3 regions of the Streptacidiphilus rugosus AM-16 genome follow, and region 1 is predicted to be linked to each of the others. Evidence: riboswitches for the same ligand, from Rfam matches in the RefSeq annotation. Region 1 holds a riboswitch; each other region holds the start of a gene.
What was found. Region 1 has a riboswitch for S-adenosylmethionine ahead of BS83_RS15940 (IclR family transcriptional regulator). Riboswitches for the same ligand answer to the same signal wherever they lie in the genome.

Region 1 (7,259 bases):
CAGCCGGGACCGTGAACGACGGGCAGTCGCTGACCGTCAGCAGCCGGAACGCCCGGGCCTGGTCCTCGGGCAGTCCCCGGTAGCTGACCGAGAAGGTCGTCCGGATCGCCCGGTCCTCGACCGTGAGCTCGTCCAGCCGTGACCGCTCGTCGGCCAGGCGTCGGGCCAGCTCGCCTACGCTGGGGTGGAGCCCGGTCGCCAGTCGGCTCGCGGCGATCCTGACGGCCAGCGGCAGGCCCGCGCAGATCTCCAGCAGGGACTGCACGGCGTCCGGTTCCGCGGAGACGACAGGGTGGCCGACGATGTTCGTGAACAGCTCCGACGACTCGTCAGGGCCGAGGGCGCCGAGAGTGATCCGGAGCGCGCCGTCCAGGCCGGGGAGGGCGCTTCGGCTGGTCACCAGGACCCGGCTCGGTCCCGCGCCGGGAAGCAGCGGGCGCACCTGCGCCGCGTCCCTGACGTTGTCCAGGAGGATCAGCACCCGCCGCTGGGCGAGCAGGCTGCGGTACAGGGCCGCGCGCTCGTCGGGATCGACGGGGATGCGAGCCGGTGCGACGCCGAGCGACCGGAGGAAGCGGGCGAGGACGTCGTGGGGAGCCGTCGGCACGGCTTCGGTGCCGTGGAAGTCGGCCTGGAGCTGTCCGTCGGGAAACCCCCGGAGCACCCGATGGGCGACATGAACGGCAAGCGTGGTCTTGCCCATCCCGCCCGCGCCGCTGATCGCCGAGAGGACCACCGGGGCGGCCGGCCCGGACGGGGGCGTCCCGAGGGCGGCGACCAGTTCTTCCGCCTCGCTCACGCGTCCGGTGAAGTCGGTGAGATCCGCCGACAGTTCGGCCGGCGCCCCGTCCACGGCGCGCCTCCTCCGCTCGGCTCCCGCCGGGGCCTGCGTCCTGGCGTCGCGGTGCACCCGGAGGCAGCTCTCCCGCCAGCGGTCGACCGCGGCTTCGTCCTCGCCGAGGGCCCCGACGATCGCGACCACCAGATCCAGGTCGAGACGCCGCCGCTCGGGCCTGAACGCGTCCACGAGCGTGTTGGGCGACATCACCCGCGGCGGCCGCATCCGTGGCCCGACCCTTTTGGCCAGCGCCCGGTAGGACGGCATCCCCGCCGACACACGCAGTTCCCCCAACGCGCCGATGAACTCGGCCAGATCCGCGGCTCGGTCCGGATCCGGAACCGTTCCGTGCTGCTCACCCACGACGCCCCCCATGAAGTCGTGTTCCTGCTGGACTGTGGTGCAGGCGGTGTACGGACTCGTACGGGAAACGAGACTCGTCCGGCCGCCCCGGGCAGTCTGGTCGTGCTGTTCCGTGCAGGGCCAGCCCCGGCGGCGAAGCGTCCGGGGAGTGTCCGGCCAACGTCCTCCCGATCTGACAGTACACGGACGGCATGCGATCGCGGCGAACATGGGGATGCGCCGCGCGCGGACCGGCGGCACGCCGCGGCCCCGGAGCGTGGTGGCTCCGGGGCCGCGGCGCCGCGTCAGGCGGTGATCAGGCCGGGGTCGGAGAGGCCGGGTGCGCCGGTCTCGACGTGACCGGCCAGGCGGCGGACGAAGTCCGCCTGCCCGGACTGGGTGACGGTGACGTCGTACCAGTTGCGGCAGCCGCCGAGGTCCAGCGACCGGGTCACCGTCGCGCCCTTGGCCACGGTGACGGTCACCGGGGAACCGGCGTAGGCGTTGGTCACGGTGAGGACCGCGCTCGCCGTGCCCGCGTTGGTGAACGTCAGGTCGAGGTTGCCGGTGGCGGCGTTGTGGCGCGCGGTGACCTCGGGTCCGGCCGTCCTGCCGGGGTTGCGGAAGCGGCGCAGGAACCCGTTGGGGCCGTGGACGGTCAGGTCGGTGACGCCCTTGGAGTACTTGGTGTTCCAGGTGTCGCCGATGCTCTTGCCCGCCTCTGCGGTGTAGCTCCACGGGCCGTCGGTCCGGTTCGCCGCGGTGACCAGGAACTGTGCGCCCGCGTTCGCGCCGCCGCTGAAGGTGAGCGCGAAGGTGGCCGCCGAGGTGTTCGCCGCGCCGTCGACGAAGGGCGCGTAGCGCAGCGGCCGGGTGGGCTTGGCGCCCGTCTCCTGGACCGGCATCGTGCCGGTGGCCGGCGGCGTGGGCACGTAGTCGGCGTGACGGTTGTGGTCCGGCGGCAGGTAGCCGGTGGTGGAGGGCAGCGTCGCCGGGGCGGGGTTGGCGGCGGTGAAGTCGAAGGCGGAGGTGAGGTCGCCGCAGACGGCGCGCCGCCAGGGGGAGATGTGCGGCTCGGCCACGCCGAAGCGCTGCTCGATGAAGCGGATGATCGAGGTGTGGTCGAAGGTCTCCGAGCAGGTGTAGCCGCCGGTGCTCCAGGGGGAGACGACCAGCATCGGGACGCGGGGTCCGAGCCCGTAGGGGCCCGCGGCGTAGCTGCTGTTGCCGGCGAACCAGTCGGCGGTGGTGGAGACGGTGGACAGGCCCTGCGCGGCGCCGGAGGGCGGGAACGGCGGGACGACGTGGTCGAAGAAGCCGTCGTTCTCGTCGTAGGTGATGAACAGTGCCGTGTTGGCCCAGACCGCGGGGTTCGAGGTGAGCGCGTCCAGCACCTGCGAGATGTACCAGGCGCCGTAGTTGGCGGGCCAGTTGGGGTGCTCGGTGTAGGCCTCGGGGGCGACGATCCAGGAGACCTGCGGCAGCGTGCCCGCCGCGACGTCGGCCCCCAGCCGGTCGAACAGACCGTCGCCCGCGGCGGCGTTCGTGCCGGTGCGGGCCTTCTCGTAGAGCGCGCTGCCCGGCTGGGCGTTGCGGTAGTTGTCGAAGTAGAGCAGCGAGTTGTCGCCGTAGTTGCCGCGGTAGGCGTCGCTGATCCAGCCCCAGGAGCCGGCGGCGTCCAGGCCGTCGCCGATGTCCTGGTAGATCTTCCAGCTGACGCCCGCGGACTCCAGCCGCTCGGGGTAGGTGGTCCAGCTGTACCCGGCCTCCTGGTTGCCGAGGACCGGGCCGCCGCCGGTCCCGTCGTTGCCGGTGTAGCCGGTCCACATGTAGTAGCGGTTGGGGTCGGTCGAGGTCATCAGCGAGCAGTGGTAGGCGTCGCACAGGGTGAAGGCGTCGGCGAGCGCGTAGTGGAAGGGGATGTCCTGGCGGGTCAGGTAGGCCATGCTGGTGGCCGTCTTGGCGGGGATCCACTTGTCGTACTTGCCGTTGTCGAAGGCCTGGTGGGTGCCGGCCCAGTCGTGGTTGAGGTCCTGGACGAACTGCAGGCCGAGGTTGTCGACCTGCGGCCGGAACGGCAGGGTCTCCTTGTTGCTGCTGTTGGTCTGGTGCCACACCGACTTGCCGCTGGGCAGCGTGACCGGCCGGGGGTCGCCGAAGCCGCGGACGCCCTTCATCGAGCCGAAGTAGTGGTCGAAGGAGCGGTTCTCCTGCATCAGCACGACGATGTGCTGCACGTCCTGGATGCTGCCGGTGGTGCCCTGCGGGGCGATGGCGGCGGCCCGCGCGATGCTCTGCGAGAGCGCGGAGAAGGCCACGGTGGCGCCGGACAGCTGGAGGAAACGGCGGCGGCTGAGCTCGGTCATGGGCGGGCCTCACACGTCGGGGGCGGGGGCTTTCGGGTTGCGGACCAGGACAACTTGTCTGGACAACTTCGCGATGTCGCGCCGGTGGTCGGCGGACCTCGGGACGGCGAACGTGTCGTGACGGAGCGATGCGCGCAGGGGTCGTTTGGTGAGCGGCCGGTGGCATCTTGTAGGGTTCCTCCCGAATCATCCAGAGGGGTGGAGGGACCGGCCCTACGAAGCCCCGGCAACTCCCCGGTCGATCCCGCGCGCGAACCGCGCGCGGGGACGTCAGGGATCAGTGCCAACTCCGGCCTGTCGCCAACGTGGCGCGGGAAAGATGAGGAGACACGGTGCTTCCAGTGCTGTCCTTCGCCCGGGCGCTTCCCCGCCCGGTGCACCCGCGTACCCGTTCTCGGGCCGGCGCAGGCAACAGATCTGCCGCTCACCGGATTTGAGACTGGAGTACCCCACCCATGGAGAACACGAGCGGCGTCGGCGTGCTCGACAAGCTCAGCCTGATCCTCGGCGCCCTGGAGTCGGGCCCGAACAGCCTGGCCGGACTGGTCGCGGCGACCGGCCTGGCGCGGCCCACCGCCCACCGTCTGGCCGTCGCGCTCGAACGCCACCGCCTGGTCGCCAGGGACCTCGAGGGCCGGTTCGTGCTCGGCCCGCGGCTCGGCGAGCTGTCGGCAGCCGCCGGTGAGGACGGCCTGCTGGCCGCCGCCGGTGGGGTGCTGACCCGGCTGCGCGACGTCACCGGCGAGAGCGCCCAGCTCTACCGGCGGCAGGGCGAGGCCCGCATCTGCGTCGCCGCAGCGGAACGGCTGTCCGGTCTCCGCGACACCGTCCCGGTCGGGGTCACCCTGCCCATGCAGGTCGGCTCCGCGGCCCAGATCCTGCTCGCCTGGGAGGAACCCGAGCGTCTCCACCGCGGTCTGCGCGGCGCACGGTTCACCGCCACCGCGCTGAGCGGGGTGCGGCGGCGCGGCTGGGCCCAGTCGGTCGGCGAACGCGAGCCCCAGGTCGCCTCCGTCTCCGCACCGGTCCGCGGCCCGGCCAACCGGGTCGTGGCCGCCGTCACCGTCTCCGGGCCGATCGAGCGGCTCACCCGGCACCCCGGCGCGCACTTCGCGCAGCCCGTGGTCGAGGCGGCCGCCCGGCTCAGCAAGGCCCTGGCCTGCCTGCCGCCTGGTGGGGCAACCGGCTGATTCGGTGACGTGCCGCGCGCGTGCCCCCGGCCGGACGGGCGGGGCCCGGGTGACAGTACCCTCATGCGTCGACGTCGTCGGACCCTGCTGGTCGCCACCCTGCTCGCCTGCCTGGGGGCGGGAGCGGGCGCCGCGGGCGGTGGCACCCCGCCGGTGCCGTCCCCGCCGGTGCGGAGGTCTCCCAGGACGGCGCCGTCCGCAGCGGTGCGACGCCGCTGCGGGACACGCGGGTCACGCTCCTCGAGGCGGGCACGCGCTCCGGGGAGCGCCCGAAGGAGCTGGCGCACGCCTGCAGCGGACCGCAAGGCCGCTTCCACCTGGTCTACCGTCAGCCCCGCGACCCGGCCGCGGTGCTGTACCTGACCGCCGACGGGCGGCCGGGGCTGCGCCTCGCCGCCGCGCTCGGCGGTCCGGCCGGCACCGACGTCGTGGTGAACGAGCGCACCACCGTCGCGGCCGCGTACGCCTTCGCGCAGTTCACCCGCGGCGGCGAGGTCGCCGGAAGCAGCCCAGGACTGCCGAACGCCGCCGCGATCTCCCACAACCTGGCCGACGTCCGCACCGGCGGGATCGCGCCGCTGCTGGCCGCCCCGCCCAACGGGCGGCAGACCTCGACCCTGGCCGCCTTCGACACCCTCGCCGACCTGCTCGCGTCCTGCGCCCGCGGCCGCGGTTGCGACGCACTGCTGCGGCTCGCCCGGCCGCCCGGACAGCCGAAGCCGGGCGACAGCTTCCAGGCCGCCGCCGACATCGCCCGCGCACCGTGGAACCGGGTCGCCGCGCTCTTCGCCCTGGCCCGCACCGCGCCCGTCTACCGGCCCGCACTCGACGCGGCCCCCGACGCCTGGACGCTGGCCCTGCGCTACGCCGGGAACGGCCACGAGATCAACGGGCCGGGCAACATCGCCTTCGACGCCGCGGGGAACGCCTGGGTCAGCAACAACTACCCCTTCGTGCTCGACCCCCTCACCCCTGTCTGCGGCGGCCGTACCGTGCTCGCGCTCACCCCGACCGGGGGCGACCTGCCGGGCGCGCCCTACCGCGGCGGCGGCCTCTACGGGGCCGGATTCGGCATCGCGGTGGACCGGAGCGGACACGCCTGGGTCTCCAACTTCGGCTTCCAGGGCCGTGGCTGCACCGTCGACCCGAGCCCGCACTACCACTCCGTGTCCGAGTTCGCCCCGGACGGAAGGGCACTGTCCCCGGCGACCGGATGGCGGTTCGGCGGGATCAGCCAGCCGCAGGGCACCGTCGCCGACCGCTCGGGGAACATCTGGATCGCGAACTGCGGCAACCGCAGCGTCACCCGCGTTCCCGACGGGCACGCCGCCTCGGCCCGCAACCTCGCCCTCGGCGGCACCGGGCTGGTCAAGCCCTTCGACATCGCCGTCGACCCGAAGGGACGGGCCTGGGTCACCGGCAACGGCAGCGACAACGTGGTCGAACTGGCCCCCGACGGCCGACCGCTGCGCACCGTCACCCCGCCCGGCCTGCACCGGCCCCTGGGCATCGCCGCCGATCAGGAGGGCGACCTCTGGGTCGCGGACGACCAGGTCCTGCCGGTGCCCTGCGAGGGCGGCACCACGGCGGACTTCGCGGCGGCGCTGAACGCCGCCCCGCCGGCCGGAGCGCGTCCCGGGATGGTGATGATCCGCCCCGACGGCACGGCCCTGCCCGCCCCCTTCACCAACGGAGGGCTGGTGCTCCCGTGGGGCGTCGCGATCGACGGGGACGACCACGTCTGGGTCGCGAACTTCGGCGGCCACCGACTCGCCGAGCTCTGCGGCGTCCGGGTCGGCGCCTGCCCGCCCGGCTACCGGACCGGGCAGCCGATCTCCCCGGCCGCCACCGGCTACACCAGCGACGGCCTGGTCAGGAACACCGGCCTGCAGATCGACCCGTCCGGCAACGTGTGGCTGGCCAACAACTGGCGCACCGTCCCGGTGCAGACCAATCCCGGCGGCCACGAGCTGGTGGTCCTGGTCGGGGCCGCGGCGCCGGTGCGGACCCCGCTCGCCGGCCCGCCGCAGCGCCCCTGACAGTGGGGTCTGCGACGATCGTCCCCAGGGAGCGAGGTCCGAGGTCGGGAGGTCGGGGTGACGGGCGTCTCCGGATTCGCCGCGCGGACCGGCCACGAGCGGCCCGAGGAGCTGACCGCCGACCGGCCGGCCCAGGTCGCGCAGGCCTGGGAGTCGCTGCGGCAGATCCGCCGGATCACGCAGGCGGAGGAGCCCGAGCTGCCCGCGCCCTGGGAGCGGAACCGCCCCGTCCAGGCGGTGGGTCTCGCCCTGGAGGCGATGGGCGTCGACTTCGCCGGGGTCGACGGCCAGGGCACGGTGGTGGCGAGCGGGGTCCGGCTCAGCGAGGAGCGTCAGGGGGTCGTCCGGGCGGAGTGGGTGAGCCGGCGCGGCGAGCGCCCGGCCGACGCCGGCGAGGCCCGGCTCGGGGAGGCCGCCGAGGCCGCCGGACGCGCCGGGTGGGACGCCCTGCTCTACCGGGCGGGCCGATCCCGTTACCTGCTGA
Region 2 (7,259 bases), 5.4 Mb from region 1:
CGCGGGCACCCCTCCGTACATGGCCCCCGAGCAGTGGACCGGCGACCCGGCCTCGCCCGCCGCGGACGTCTACGCGGCGACGGCGACCTTCTTCGAGTGCCTGACCGGCTCGCGTCCGTTCCCCGGCGTGACCTTCGCCGAGCTGGTCGTCCAGCACACGACCTCGCCGATCCCGGACGAGCTCGCCCCCGAGGGCGTGCGTCCGCTGATCCGCCGTGGCCTGGCCAAGCACGCGACCGACCGCCCGGAGAGCGCGGCGGCCTTCGTCGACGAGCTGGAGGCGGTCGCGGGCGCGGCCTACGGCCCGGAGTGGGAGGAGCGCGGCCGCAAGAAGCTGGCCGCGCTGGCGGCGGCGCTGCCGCTGCTCTTCCCCTCGGCCGGCGGCGGCGCGCCGACCAGCGGCACGACCGCGCTGGCGCGCACGGTGCTGTCGTCCGCGCCGAGGCGGCTGCCGCGGAAGATCCTGGTCGGCACCGGGACGGGCATCGTCCTGGTCGGCGTCCTCGGCGGGGTCGCCCTCGCGGGCGGCAACGCGGGCAACCCGAAGATCACCGGCGGCCCGACCCCGGTCGCGGTCACCTCGATCACCCCGACCGGCCCCGTCAGTGTCTCGCCGACGGCCTCGGCCAGCCCGAGCGCCAGCGCCTCGCCGTCCACCTCGGCGAGCCCGAGCGCGAGCCCTTCACCGACAGCGGGCCACTCGGCGTCCCCGCCCTCCGGCTCCACCCCGACGCCGACCCCCACCCCCACACCGACCCCCACGCCGACGGCGACCCCGACGCCTCCGGCCGTGCTGAACGTGCCGAACGTGCTCAACCTGACCGTCTCCGCGGCCGACGCGGCGATCAAGGCCGCGGGCTTCAACCCGAACAACGTGACCGTGGTCCCGGACTGCCTGACGGCTCGCCAGAAGATCTTCACGGTCCATGACCAGACCCCGGCGGGCGGCAGCAAGGCCAAGCCGACGGCGCAGTTCCAGCTGACGGCGACCTCCAACACCTGCATCGCGTACCCCTACGTGACCGGCACGGACGGCGGGCAGGCGTTCAAGGCCCTGGTGGCGGCGGGCTTCAGCTCCGGCAACATCACCATGACGTCGTGCAGCTACGGCGGCGTCGTGACCAGCGAGAGCCCCGCCTACGCGCGCCAGTACCTGCTTCCGGACACGAAGATCAGTCTCACGCTCCAGTGCAACATCGGCTAGCCAGAGAGGTCAGCAGCACATGACTCCCGAGGACTCCGTGCCCGCTGACGAGGGCACGATGCACCTGAAGCTCCCGCCGCACGACGCGCCGCCGATGGACGCCGCGTCGCTGCCGGACGAGGGCACCGTCCGGCTGGGGAACGTGCCCGAGCAGCCGGAACGGGGCACCGTGCGGCTGGGGAACGTGCCGCCGCAGGCCGATCAGGGCACCGTGCGGCTCGGTGGCGTGCCGCCGTTGGCTCCGGAGCCCGAGCCGGTCGGCTACATCGCCTCGGTGATGGCCGCGTCGGCGGCCGAGGAGGCCGTGGCCGCACCGGCGGTGCAGGCCGCACCCGCCGCCGACCCGGGGCTGATCCGCTTCGGGCCCGGCGTGCCGGACCCGAAGACCGCGCGCACCATCGCCGTCTGGAAGGGCCAGGCCGCGCCCGAAGCCGCCGCCCAGCCCACCGAGGAGCGGAAAAAGCGGGCCTGGCTGTTCTGGGTGCCGGTGCTGCTGGTCTTTCTGGCGCTGCTGGCCTGGTGGCTGCTCAGGTTCCTCACCCCGTCCACCGTCGGACTGACCGGGGCGAGCATCACGGTCGAGCCCACCGCCGTGACCTGCAACGGCAAGGCGACCATCACCGCCACCGTCACCACCGACGGCAAGGCGGGGAGCTTCCAGTACCACTGGCTCCGCAGCGACGGCACCGACAGCGGCACCCTGACCGAGACCGTCGCCTCCGGCACGCACCAGGTCGAACTGCCGCTGATCTGGACCCTCTCCGGGCCCGGCGACTTCCACGGCACGGCGACCCTGCTGGTGCTCGGCCACCCCGCCATCAAGCCGTCGACCTCCTTCGACTACTCCTGCACCTCGGGCTGATCGCCCGTCAGGGCGTGCAGCTGCTCCAGGAACCACCCGGTGGGCGGCAGCGCCGTGCTGGCCTCGGCCAGCCGCTTGGTGCGCGCCGCCCGCTCCTCCTGGGGCATGTTCAGCGCCGCGTGCAGGGCGTCCGCCGTGGCGATCACGTCGTAGGGGTTGACCGTCAGCGCGTCCTCGCCGAGCTCGGCGTGGGCGCCCGCCTCGCGGGAGAGCACCAGCGCCACGCCCGTGTCGGAGACCACGGGGACCTCCTTCGCGACCAGGTTCATGCCGTCGCGGATCGGGTTGACCAGCGCCACGTCGGCCAGCCGGTACGCGGCGAGCGAGCGCGGGAAGTCGTCGTTCACGTGCAGGATCACCGGCTGCCACGAGGCGGTGCCGAACTCGTCGTTGATCTCCTGGGCCGTGCGCAGCACCGCCGCCGTGTACTCGCGGTACTCCGGCAGGTCGTGCCGCGAGGGGTAGGCGAAGGCGATGTGCACCACCCGGTCCAGCCACTCCGGCCGGGTGCGCAGCAGGTGCTGGTAGGCCTGCAGCCCGCGGACGATGTTCTTGCTCAGCTCGGTCCGGTCCACCCTGACGATCGTGCGCCGGTCGCCGACCGCCTCGCGCAGCCCGGCGAGCCTGGCGTCCACGTCGGGCCTGTGGCTGCGTTCGCGCAGGAAGTCCGCGTCCGCGCCGAGCGGGTGCACGCCCAGCTGCGTCGTCCGGCCCTCGTGGGTGACGGCCAGTGAGTCGCTGACGGTCGCTCCGAGCACGGCCTCGCAGCACTGGGCGAAGGTCCGCGCCCAGCGCTCGGTGAGGAAGCCGGCCCGGTCGGCGCCGAGGATCCCGCTCAGTACCTGCGCCGCCACGTCGTCCGGCAGCAGCCGGTAGTAGTCCGGCGGCGCCCACGGAGTGTGCGAGAAGTGGCCGATCCGCAGGTCGGGGCGGAGTTCGCGGAGCAGGCTCGGTGTCAGCGACAGGTGGTAGTCCTGGACGAGAACCGCCGCACCCGGCGCCGCGCAGGTGGCCAGCGCGTCCGCGAAGGCGCGGTTGTACGCCTCGTACGAGGCCCACTCGCGGCGGAAGTTCGCGCCGAAGACGGGCTTGGTCGGCGTGTCGTACAGGAGGTGGTGGACGAACCAGAGGGTCGAGTTCGCGATGCCGTTGTAGGCCCGGGTGAAGGTGCCGGGATCGATGTCCAGCATGTGCACGTCCGGGTCGGTCAGGCCCTGCCGGGCCGCCGCGCGGTCGCCGTCGGACAGGGCCGCGCAGACCCAGATGCTCTCCTGCTCGGTGCCGATCGCCGACAGGCCGGAGACCAGACCGCCCCCGCCGCGGCGCGGAGTCAGCGTGCCGTCGTCCTCGATCGTGAAGGAGACCGGGCCTCGGTTGGACGCCAGCACGATCGGCGCGGTCGTGGCGGCTGTGGCGGTCGTGGTTCGGGCCATGTCAGTCAACCTTGCCTCGGACGGGTACGGGCAAACCTCACTCCGCCGGGTGGGCCCCCTGCGGCCGCCGACGGCGGTACTCCGGCACGGTCGCCACCGGCGGGCGCTCCACCAGGGCGACCTCGGTGGTGCTCGGGGTGAAGCCGGCCGCGGTGCGGTGGAACTGCACCAGCTCCGGGGTGACCAGCTCGTCCGGCGTCTTGAGACGGTCCAGGGCGGTCCGGTAGATCGTCGCCGCCATCCGGCCGAGCGCGGGCGCGTCCTGGTGGCGGTGGTGCCGGACGCCGACGTCGACCTGGGCCAGCGCGTCCAGGCCGACCAGCCCCAGCGCGTCGACCAGCAGGCCGAGCTCGACGCCGTAGCCGGTCGGGAAGGGGAGCCTCTCCAGCAGCGAGCGCCGTGCCGCGTACTCGCCGCCGAGCGGCTGGACGAAGCCGGCCAGCAGCGGCCAGTGCAGGTTGAGCAGTGGGCGGGCCACCAGCTCGGTGACCCGGCCGCCGCCTGCCGGGATGGAGCCGGCCTCGGTGTCGAAGGGCCGGTCGTACATGGCCTTGACGAAGGAGACGCCGGGATCGGTCAGCAGCGGGCCGACGATCCCCGAGACGAAGGTCGAGTCGAAGGCGCGCAGGTCCGAGTCGACGAAGCAGACGATGTCGCCCGTCGTCACCAGCAGCGAGCGCCAGAGCACCTCGCCCTTGCCCGGCTCGACGGGCAGCCGCGGCAGGATCTCGTCGCGGTGGACCACCCTGGCGCCCGCCGCGGTGGCCTCGGCCGCGGTGCGGTCCACCGAGCCGGAGTCGACCACGAGCAGCTCGTCCACCAGGGGCAGGGCTTCCATCAGGTCGCGGCGGATGGCGGCGACGATCTCGCCGACGGTCTCCTCCTCGTCCAGCGCGGGCAGCACCACGCTGACCGTCGCCCCGCTGCGTCGCTTCGCGTCCAGCAACTCGGGCAGGGGCCGGTCGGCCGCGCTCCACGAGCGGCGGCGCAGCCAGTCCTCGACCTGGTCCAGCACGGGTCTCCCCATCTCTCGTGGTGATCCTGCCCGGTCGGCGTCCGTCGTCTCGCGTCTCGGACGGCAATGAGCGGTCGGTGGGCCTTCGGTTACAGTCTTGAGGACGAGGCGGACCGCTCGCACATTGGGGTCCGGCTCGAACAAATGCGCCGCGCGCGAACGCGCGACGCCATAGCGCTCATCCAGAGGGACTGAGGGAACGGCCCGTCGAAGTCCCGGCAACCCCCCTGCCAGGTCGCCCCGCAGCGTACACACGCCGCGTGGCCCAGGTCGGGAAGGTGCCAATTCCGGCCCGTGGCGAAACGCGCCCCGGGGAAGATGAGGAGAGAGGTTCTCGCCATCATGGCTCCTGTCAGCCACACCGTCGCCCCCGACGCCTTCGGCCCCGCTGTGGCCCTGTCCTGTCGCGAGTGCGGAGCACGCACCCCCCTCGCCCCCGACTTCGCCTGCACCGAGTGCTTCGGGCCGCTCGAGGTCGCCTACGAGCTCCCGGCCGGCGACCCGGAGGGCCTGCGCAAGCAGATCGAGAACGGCCCCGCCAACATCTGGCGCTACGCCCCGCTGCTGCCCGTCTCGCCCGACGTCGCCGAGCGCCCCAGCCTCAACCCGGGCCTGACCAAGCTGGTCAAGGCGAACAACCTGGCCCGCGAGCTCGGCGTCACCGGCTCCCTCTACGTCAAGGACGACTCCGGCAACCCGACCCACTCCTTCAAGGACCGGGTCGTGGCCATCGCCGTCGAGGCCGCCCGCACCTTCGGCTTCACCACGCTCTCCTGCTCCTCCACCGGCAACCTGGCCGGCGCGGTCACCGCCGCCGCGGCCCGCACCGGGCTGCGCGCCTGCGTCTTCATCCCGCACGACCTGGAGGCCGGCAAGGTCGTCATGGCCGCGATCTACGGCGGCGACGTCGTCGGCATCGACGGCAACTACGACGACGTGAACCGCTTCTGCTCCGAGCTGATCGGCGACCCGGCCGGCGAGGGCTGGGGCTTCGTCAACGTCAACCTGCGCCCCTACTACGGCGAGGGCTCCAAGACGCTGGCCTACGAGATCTGCGAGCAGCTCGGCTGGCGGATCCCGGACCAGCTGGTGATCCCGATCGCGTCCGGCTCGCAGCTGACGAAGATCGACAAGGGCCTCAAGGAGCTCATCGCCCTCGGTCTGGTGGAAGAGAAGCCCTACAAGATCTTCGGAGCCCAGGCAGAGGGCTGCTCGCCCGTCTCCGCCGCCTTCAAGGCCGGCCACGACGTGGTCCGCCCGCAGAAGCCGGACACCATCGCCAAGTCGCTGGCCATCGGAAACCCGGCCGACGGCATCTACGTGCTCGACATCGTCCGCCGCACCGGCGGCGCCGTCGAGGACGTCGACGACGAGCAGGTCGTCGACGCGATCGGCCTGCTGGCGCGCACCGAGGGCATCTTCGCCGAGACTGCGGGTGGCGTGACCGTCGGCGTGCTGCGCAAGCTGATCGAGAGCGGTGTGCTCGACCCGGCCGCCGAGACCGTCGTGCTCAACACCGGCGACGGCCTGAAGACCCTGGAGGCCGTGGCGGACGCCGCCCGCCCGACCGCCGTCATCCGCCCCACCCTTGACTCGTTCCGAGAGGCAGGCCTCGCATGAGCGTCAACGTCCGCATCCCCACCATCCTGCGCACCTACACCGGCGGCAGCGCCGAGGTGAAGGCCGAGGGCGCCACGCTGGCCGAGGTGATCAAGGACCTGGAGGCCAACCACGCGGGCATCGCCGCCCGGCTGCTGGACGACAACGGCAAGCTGCGCCGCTTCGTGAACGTCTACGTGAACGAGGACGACGTGCGCTTCGCCGACGGCCTGGAGACGGCCACGCCGGAAGGCGCCGGCGTGTCGATCATCCCGGCGGTCGCCGGCGGCTGCTGACAGCTTCGCCGACAGGCGCACGAAGTCGGTGCACCCCTGGCAGGGGTGCACCGACTTCGTCATTTCCTGATGTTTAAGAGGAGTAGAGTGCTCCTGTCCCGTCCGTCGAGGCGGTCGATCCATTCTTTTTCGAGCGGCAATATGTCGGACCCGTCCGATATGTCCGGCCCGAATTGCTCCCCTTTGCGGGTTGATGCTGCGAATGTCTCTTAACTTCTCCTGAGAATTCCCCGGCTTGTGCTCTGTTGCTCAGGGCAGCGGAGTGGATACATTCAGCGTCGATCGGGGCTTGGCGTCTGCAGCCCGCAGCGTTCCGCCCGGTCCGGTTCGCGGTGTGCGGACCGTGAAAGGGCCAGCACAATAGGGGAGTTTGGAATGGCTCAGGGCACCGTCAAATGGTTCAACGCGGAGAAGGGGTACGGCTTCATCGCGGTCGACGGTGGTGCGGACGTGTTCGTCCACTACAGCGCGATCCAGATGGACGGGTACCGGTCGCTCGAAGAGGGCCAGCGGGTTGAGTTCGAGATCTCGCAGGGCCAGAAGGGCCCGCAGGCGGACATGGTCCGCGTGACCGCGTAACGCACCCACGGCAGCCGGCGACCGCTGACTGAATCAGGACCCGCAGAGCTCGTTCCAGCTCATCCCGGCGAAACGATGCATCCACGCAGGTCTTCCTGAACGGCCCCCACCCGCACGGGTGGGGGCCGTTCTGCCGTCGGGCTGCGTACTGAGTCGCATGCTGAGTCGCTTGCACTCAGGGGGGTCGAGTGCTAATCATTGGCGTTAGCACTCTGAGGTAGAGAGTGACAACGGGCCGAGTCGGTGAGGCTCTGGGCGCGGCGGGAAGGAA
Region 3 (7,259 bases), 550 kb from region 1:
GACCCCGCGCGGCGGCGGCGCCATCGGGATCGGGCCGTCCAGGTCCTGGCCGTCGAAGACGCAGGTCACCTCGGCGCCGGTCTGCACCGCCACCAGGCCGAGCCCGCGCAGCAGTTGCTGACGCTGGCGGTCCAGCGGCATGTCCGGCCAGCCGGTCTTGGTCACGTTGTAGCCGTCCACCAGCAGGTGCACCTGCGGCAGTTGGAGCAGCTGCTCGAGCAGCGCCGGGTCGTCGCCCTCGATCGCGCGGCGGGCGACGTCGTGCGGGGACGCGGCCACCGGCGAGACCGCCTCGACCGAGTCGGCCGGACGACCGCTGAGCGGCGCGAGGCCGAGCTCGCGCTGGAGCCCCTGCGCGCCCTGCACGACCGTGTCCAGCAGGAGCCGCAGCCGCATCTCCTCGGCGGAACGGCCCTCCCGCGCGGCCCGCTTGGAGGCCTCCAGCGCGGCCTCCAACTCGGCGACACGGTGCTTGAGTCGGCGCACCTCGCTGTCCTGCGCGCCGCGCTCGGTCGCGCCGGTCGCCCGCAGCGCGTCGAGCTCCGCGTTGGCCTTCCTGGTCGCCGCCTCGGCCCGCTTGGTGTCGGCGGCCAGCGAACGCAGCTGGCGACGGAGGCTGTCGCCCTCCTTCTTCGCGCTCTCCAGCTCGACCTTGGCCCGCTCCGCGTCCGCCCGCACGACCGCGCGCAGTTCGGCCAGCTCGCTCTGGAGCTTCTCGGCCAGTCGGGCCGACTCGGCGGCGTGCCCCTCGTGCTCGGCGCGCTCCACCTCCTCGCCGACCTCGCCGACGATCCTGGCCCAGCCCGCGGTGCGCAGCAGGTACGCGGCGGCGGCGACGTCCTGCGGATCGGCGGCGGCGGGAACGGCCCCCGCCTCCAGCGCGGCCACCAGGTCCGGCTGGCCCTGACGCACCCGCTCGGCGATCCGGGCTCGGAAGGCGGGCTCGGTCTCCAGCGCGGCGGCGATGGCGGTCGCCCCGCGCTTGACCCTGGCCTCACGGGTGAACTTGACGTACGGCCGGAGCCTGACCGGCAGTTCGGCCGGGGTCAGGCCGCTGAGGCCGTCGGCGGCGATGCCGACGACGCGCTTGCGCACGCCCTCCGGCAGCGGCCGCTCCAGCGTCTCGCCGGCCGAGGCCTCGGGCGCGGCGGGGAACTCGGGCGCAGCAGGAGGCGCGGGCGGGGCGGGAGGCGCGGGCGGCTCGGGCAGGGCGGCGCCGGGCACGGCGACGTCGCCGCCCCCCTCGGGCGCCTTCGCCTGATCTCGCTGCTCCACGTGCTCCGCTCCGATCCGCTCCGGGGGTCCTCACCGCCCGGACCGCCATTCTCCCCGCTGCCGCCCCCCGCCCGTCACTCCGCCACGTTCGATCAGCCCCGCGCCCCGCCGAGGGCCCCGAGCCCGCCCAGAGGCCTCAGGCCCGCTTGGCCTGCTCCGCCGCCTCGGCCGCCGCGCCCGGACGGTCCACCAGCTCGATCTGGTCCACGGCGTTGCACCAGCGGCAGCGGACCGACTCGACGGTCTCGGTCAGGACCTCGCGCTCCTCGACGTTCGGCTCTCCGGCCAGGTCCAGGTGGACGAACTCGACGACCCGCGAGGAGCGGGTGACGTCGAAACGGGTCAGGTTGCCGCAGAGCGTGCAGCGCCACCTGGTCGCCTCGGTGGGAAGCGGAACGGCCATGGCGAGATCCTCTCGTCGGTCTCTGTACCTGAGAAACCCTATGGCCTCGGGGATGCGCGCGGAGACCGTCCCCCACACGCCCCAGCGGTCGGGTGTCAGATTCGTCCCGACAAGGAATGCTTTGCCCATGGTGAGCCTGGCAATTCCGGAAAGCGTTCCCCGCCCCGTGCCGTACCTGCCGGTGGCGACCTACGCGCTGATCGTGCTGTGCGTGGTCGTCTTCCTGGTCGGCCCGGTCTCCGGCCTGGACCCTTTCTACGGCTCCGGCGCCGCCCGCGCCTGCGCCCAGACCGCCTACTACCACCGCTGGGGCGTCATCCCCGCGGAGCTGCTGCACAACGCGGCCCGCCCGCTGCACCTGCCGCCCCGCTGCCCGGCGGACAACGGGCTGCCCAAGATCCCGGCGCTGTCGGTGCTGACCGCGATGTTCGTCCACGGCGGCTGGGTGCACCTGGCCGGCAACATGCTCTTCCTCTACGTCTTCGGCGCGATGGTGGAGGAGCGCGTCGGCCCGCTGGCCTACCTGCTCCTCTACATCGCCCTCGGATACCTGGCGACCTACGGCTACGCGCTCGTCGAGGCGGGCAGCCCCGGCGCGACGCAGACGCTGGTGGGGGCGTCGGGGGCGATCGCCGGCATCCTCGGCGCGTATCTCTGCCTGTATCCGCGGGCCAGGATCACCAGCCTGATCCCCCTGCTGCTCTTCCTGCCGCTGCGCTTCCCCGCCTGGCTGGTGCTCGGGTTCTGGGTCGCGGTGCAGTGGCTCTCGGTCCGGGCCACCGACCCCGCCGTGCCCGGCGTCGCCTACGCGGCCCACCTGATCGGCTTCACCGGCGGCCTCGCCTTCACCTGGCTGCTCTTCCGCTACCGCGCCCGCCGCCCCGGCGGCCTCGGCCTCACCGCCGCCCTCTCCCGCCTGCGACGGCGCTAGACGGTCGGACAGGCCCTAGCATGAGCAGGGCCCGCCCCCGCCGACAGGAGACTCCGCGTGATCACCGCCATCGTGCTCGTCAAGGCCAGCGTCGACCAGATCCCGGAGATCGCCGAGAGCATCGCCGCGCTCGCCAACGTCACCGAGGTCTACTCGGTCACCGGCGGCTGGGACCTCATCGCGATGGTGCGGGTCCGCGCCCACGAGGAGCTGGCCGAGGTGATCCCCGGCCAGCTGAACAAGGTGCCCGGCGTCGCCCACACCGAGACCCACGTGGCCTTCCGCACCTACTCCAGCCACGACCTCGACGCCGCGTTCGCCATCGGCCTGGACGACTGACGAGCCGCTCCGGTCAGCGGCGGGTGTCAGGGACGCAGCGGCCGCCCTCGGTCCGGTAGGACCACTGCGCGCCCTCGCTGACCAGCTCACGCACCGCGGCCAGGAAGCGGTCGACGTGCTCGTCCGGCGTCCCCGCGCCGAAGCTGACCCGGATCGCGTTCAGGCTGCGCTCCCCCGGCAGCGACGCCTCCGGCGCGCCGCACTCGGACGGCGCCGCCTCCTCGCCGCCCAGCAGGGTGCGGACCAGCGGGTGCGCGCAGAACAGGCCGTCGCGCACACCGATGCCGTACTCGGCCGACAGTGCGGCGGAGAAGTGCGAGCTGTTCCAGCCCTGCACGACGAAGGAGAGCACGCCGACGCGCGGGTGGTCCTCGCCGAACAGCGTCAGCACCCGCACCTGCGGGATCCCCGCCAGCCCCTCGCGCAGCCGCTCGACCAGCTGCTGCTCGCGCGCCTGCAGCGCCTCGAAGCCCGCCTCCGTCAGAGCCCGGCAGGCGGAGGCGACGGCGTAGGCGCCGATCACGTTCGGCGAGCCGGCCTCGTGCCGGGCCGGCCCCTGGTGCCAGTCGACGGCGACGGAGCCGTCCGCCTCCCGCGCCACGGTCCGGCTGGCGCCGCCGCCCGCGAGGTAGGGGTCGGCCGCGTCCAGCCAGTCGGCGCGCCCGGCCAGCACGCCCGCGCCGAACGGCGCGTAGAGCTTGTGACCGGAGAACGCCACCCAGTCCACGTCCAGCTCGCGCACGGACACCGCGTGGTGCGGCGCCAGCTGCGCGGCGTCGAGCACGATCCGCGCGCCGTGCCGGTGCGAGACCTCGGCGAGCTCGGCGACCGGCCAGATCTCGCCGGTCACGTTCGAGGCCCCGGTGACGCAGAAGAGCTTGGGCCCCTCCCCTGCGGCGGCGAGCGCGGCGTCCAGTGCGGCGACGGCCTGCTCGGGCGAGCGCGGCGCGCGCAGGTAGGTGACCTCGAGGCCACGGCCGGGCCAGGGCAGCAGGGACGCGTGGTGCTCGGTCTCGAAGGCGAAGACCCGGGTCCCCGCGGGCAGCGCCGAGGCGAGCAGATTGAGCGAGTCGGTGGTGGCCCGGGTGAAGACGACCTGGTCGCCCTCGCGCAGGTCCAGGAAGTCGGCGACCGCGGCGCGGCTCTGCTCGAACAGGTCGGTCGACAGCTGCGACAGGTACCCGGCCCCGCGGTGGACGCTGCCGTAGTAGGGCGCGTAGGCGGCGACGTCGTCCCACACCCGCTGGAGCGCGGGCGCGCTGGCGGCATAGTCGAGCGCGGCGTAGGTGACCTTCTCACCGGAGACCAGCGGCACCTCGACGTCCCGGCCGAGGACGGACAGGGGCTGACAAACCTCGACATTACGGGCGACGACAGACATGGCGGTACCTCCGGGGAAGCGCGCACGGTGCGCGTGGGTATGGCAAAGAAGCCCCTGCTGCGGGGCAGTGACGGAGAAGAGGAGGCGCTTCGGCCTCTACCGCATTCGCTTCGACATGGGTACACCCCTCGGAGATCCGCGCTTGCCCGACGGCGATTTTCGCCGCAGGCCTGGTCGTCACCCGGAGGCACCCCACCACGGTCGGAGGGTTGCCGGACAGCGAGCCGGGGCTTCAGCGGCTGACGCCGCGTGCTGTCACTCGTGACCTGGTCAGGAGTATGCCAGAGGCCCACCAGGTGAGCGACGGGCGTTTCAGCATCTGAGAAGTTGCACTACCCCAGGGGCGCGGGGAACGGCGCGAGAAACCACCCTGTGCGGATGGTCCTCAACGCGCAGGGCCATCCGCTCGTCAGTGGTTGTTCGCGCACTTCCCCGCGCCCCTGGAAGTGCATGGTCGTCCGCCTGCAGACGCTCGCGCCCCCTAGGGGAGTGCGACTAGCCGTTCGCGGTCTCGCGGGCCCACTCGGCGAGCTTGCGCTCCGCCGCGCCGGAGTCGAGGGACTCGGCGGTGCGCAGCATCGCGTCGCGCAGCTGCTCGATGAACGGGGCGTCCGTCTGGTCCAGCGCGACCAGCGCCGACGCGCTGTTGAGGACGACCGCGTCGCGGATCGGACCCTGTTCGCCCTTGAGGATCCGGCGGGCGACCTCCGCGTTGAACGCCGCGTCCGCGCCCCGGAGGGACTCGATCGGGGCGAGGGCGATCCCCACCTCGCGGGGGTCGAAGGAGAACTCCTCCACCGCGCCGCCGCGCACCCGCCACACCGTCGACGTGCCCGTGATCGTCAACTCGTCGAGGCCGTCGTCACCCCGGAACACCAGCGCGGAGTTGCCCCGCCTGGCCAGCACGCCGGCGATCAGGCCGGCCATGCGGCGGTCGAAGCAGCCGACCGCGTTCGCGCCGACGCGGGCCGGGTTGGTCAGCGGGCCCAGCAGGTTGAAGAAGGTGGGGATGCGCAGATCACCGCGGGCCGTCGCGGCATGCCGCATGGAGGGGTGGAAGACCGGGGCCGGGCAGTAGGTGATGCCCGTCCGCGCGCCGACCTCGGCGACCCGCTGCGGGGTCAGGCCCAGGTTGACGCCGAGCTTCTCCAGCACGTCCGTGGCGCCGCTGGCGCTCGACGCCGCGCGGTTGCCGTGCTTGGCCACCCGCGCGCCCGCGCCCGCCGCGACGATCGCCGACATGGTCGAGATGTTCACCGTCTTGGCGCGGTCGCCGCCGGTGCCGACGATGTCGACGGCCGGGCCGGGGACCTCGATCAGCGTGGCGTGCGCGTACATCGCCTCGACCAGACCGGTGATCTCCTCGACCGTCTCGCCCTTGGCCCGCATCGCGACCATGAACCCGGCCACCTGCGCCGGCGTCGCCTCGCCGCTGAAGATCTGGTCCATCGCCCACGCGGTGTCCGCCGCGGCGAGATCCTCGCCCGCGAGCAGCGGGATCAGGATGTCGGGCCAGGTGCGCACCCGCGCGGGGTCGTCGCCGCCGTACGCAGGATCGGGGTGCACCATGGCTGTCGCCTTTCGAAGGCCGGGTCGGTTCGCTGAGGACCGGCCCAGCCTATCGAGGCGCACACCTCTCAAGACGCAAGATCTCACGCGCCGAGACGGGGGTTCTCAGCCCGACCGGCCCGCTCGCTCAGCCCGCCAGGGCCTTCGCGCCGCCGGCCCGCAGCAGGGCGCAGGCCGTCTCGGCGAGGGCCACCGGGTCGACCGGCGCGGGGACGGCGGCGTCGGCGTGGCTCCAGGTGGCCAGCCAGGCGTCCTGCGGGCGGCCGATCAGCACCAGCACCGAGGGGCACTGGTAGATCTCCTCCTTCAGCTGCCGGCACAGGCCCATGCCGCCCAACGGCACCGCCTCGCCGTCCAGCACCAGCAGGTCGATCCGCTTCGCGCCCTTGGCGTGCGCGTCCATCGCCCGGACGACCGCGGGGGCCGTCGCGCACTCGAGGTAGGCGATCTCCGGCAGCTCCGCGTCGGGCCGCTTGCCGAGGGCGAGGCGGACCTGCTCGCGGGTGTTGCGGTCGTCGCTGTAGACAAGGACGTTCAGTGCCATCGCTCGTACTCCCCCTGAGGGCTGAGTGTGATCGGGACCACTGCGGGGTGCTCGGTCCGGATGCTACTCGCGTCCCGCGCGCCACGACAGCCCACTCCGGTCAGCGGCACCTGCTTCACTACTTCGGGGGACTTCCGGACTCCGCGGGCCCCGACGCGCAAGCGCGACACGCCGCCGAAAGCGGCTCGGACGGCCGGAATGAAGGAAGATCGAGGAGGTCGGAGGGTACGTCACCCCTCGGACACACCGAGGAAGACCCCCCGGCGTTAGTGCGGAATAAGGGACCGACATAATGTCGGTCGTGGCGACAGCAACTGCAGTAGAAACCGGGCACGCGCACGGTTCGGTCAACCGGCCGAACCTCACCAGTGTCGGAACCATCGTCTGGCTGAGTTCCGAGCTGATGTTCTTCGCGGCCCTCTTCGCGATGTACTTCACGCTTCGTTCGGTGACGGGTACCGCCTTCTGGCACTCGCAGAACGAAGCCCTGAACGTTCCCTTCTCCTCCGTGAACACCACGATCCTGGTGCTCTCCTCGTTCACCTGCCAGATGGGTGTCTTCGCCGCCGAGCGCGGCGACGTGAAGAAGCTCCGGTCCTGGTTCATCGTGACCTTCATCATGGGCTCGATGTTCATCGGCGGTCAGATCTACGAGTACACGGAGCTGGTCAAGAAGGACGGCCTCTCGCTGTCCTCCTCCGCCTACGGCTCGGTGTTCTACCTCACCACCGGCTTCCACGGGATGCACGTGACGGGTGGTCTGATCGCCTTCCTGCTGGTGCTCGGTCGCACGTACGCGGCCAAGAGGTTCACCCAC

Region 2: linked by a shared signal. The riboswitch ahead of thrC (threonine synthase) and the one ahead of BS83_RS15940 (IclR family transcriptional regulator) in region 1 are both predicted to bind S-adenosylmethionine.
Region 3: linked by a shared signal. The riboswitch ahead of BS83_RS18420 (aminotransferase class V-fold PLP-dependent enzyme) and the one ahead of BS83_RS15940 (IclR family transcriptional regulator) in region 1 are both predicted to bind S-adenosylmethionine.

What each region holds. Positions count from the first base shown of each region.
Region 1 covers NZ_JQMJ01000004.1:1,494,139-1,501,397, reverse strand. The annotation lists gene BS83_RS15950 (ATP-binding protein) at 1-1,201, opposite strand, end outside; gene BS83_RS15945 (phosphocholine-specific phospholipase C) at 1,486-3,546, opposite strand; SAM riboswitch class I at 3,730-3,872, shown strand; gene BS83_RS15940 (IclR family transcriptional regulator) at 4,002-4,736, shown strand; gene BS83_RS15935 (NHL repeat-containing protein) at 5,087-6,775, shown strand; gene BS83_RS15930 (hypothetical protein) at 6,833-7,259, shown strand, end outside.
Region 2 covers NZ_JQMJ01000004.1:6,942,767-6,950,025, reverse strand. The annotation lists gene BS83_RS40305 (serine/threonine-protein kinase) at 1-1,204, shown strand, start outside; gene BS83_RS42660 (SprB repeat-containing protein) at 1,224-2,066, shown strand; gene BS83_RS40295 (alpha,alpha-trehalose-phosphate synthase (UDP-forming)) at 2,045-3,499, opposite strand; gene BS83_RS40290 (glucosyl-3-phosphoglycerate synthase) at 3,537-4,514, opposite strand; SAM riboswitch class I at 4,690-4,839, shown strand; gene thrC (threonine synthase) at 4,833-6,134, shown strand; gene BS83_RS40280 (MoaD/ThiS family protein) at 6,131-6,409, shown strand; gene BS83_RS40275 (cold-shock protein) at 6,785-6,988, shown strand.
Region 3 covers NZ_JQMJ01000004.1:2,043,680-2,050,938, forward strand. The annotation lists gene BS83_RS18400 (NYN domain-containing protein) at 1-1,209, opposite strand, end outside; gene BS83_RS18405 (hypothetical protein) at 1,412-1,678, opposite strand; gene BS83_RS18410 (rhomboid family intramembrane serine protease) at 1,806-2,609, shown strand; gene BS83_RS18415 (Lrp/AsnC family transcriptional regulator) at 2,667-2,948, shown strand; gene BS83_RS18420 (aminotransferase class V-fold PLP-dependent enzyme) at 2,962-4,329, opposite strand; SAM riboswitch class IV at 4,463-4,596, opposite strand; gene trpD (anthranilate phosphoribosyltransferase) at 4,825-5,898, opposite strand; gene BS83_RS18430 (response regulator transcription factor) at 6,026-6,442, opposite strand; gene ctaE (aa3-type cytochrome oxidase subunit III) at 6,735-7,259, shown strand, end outside.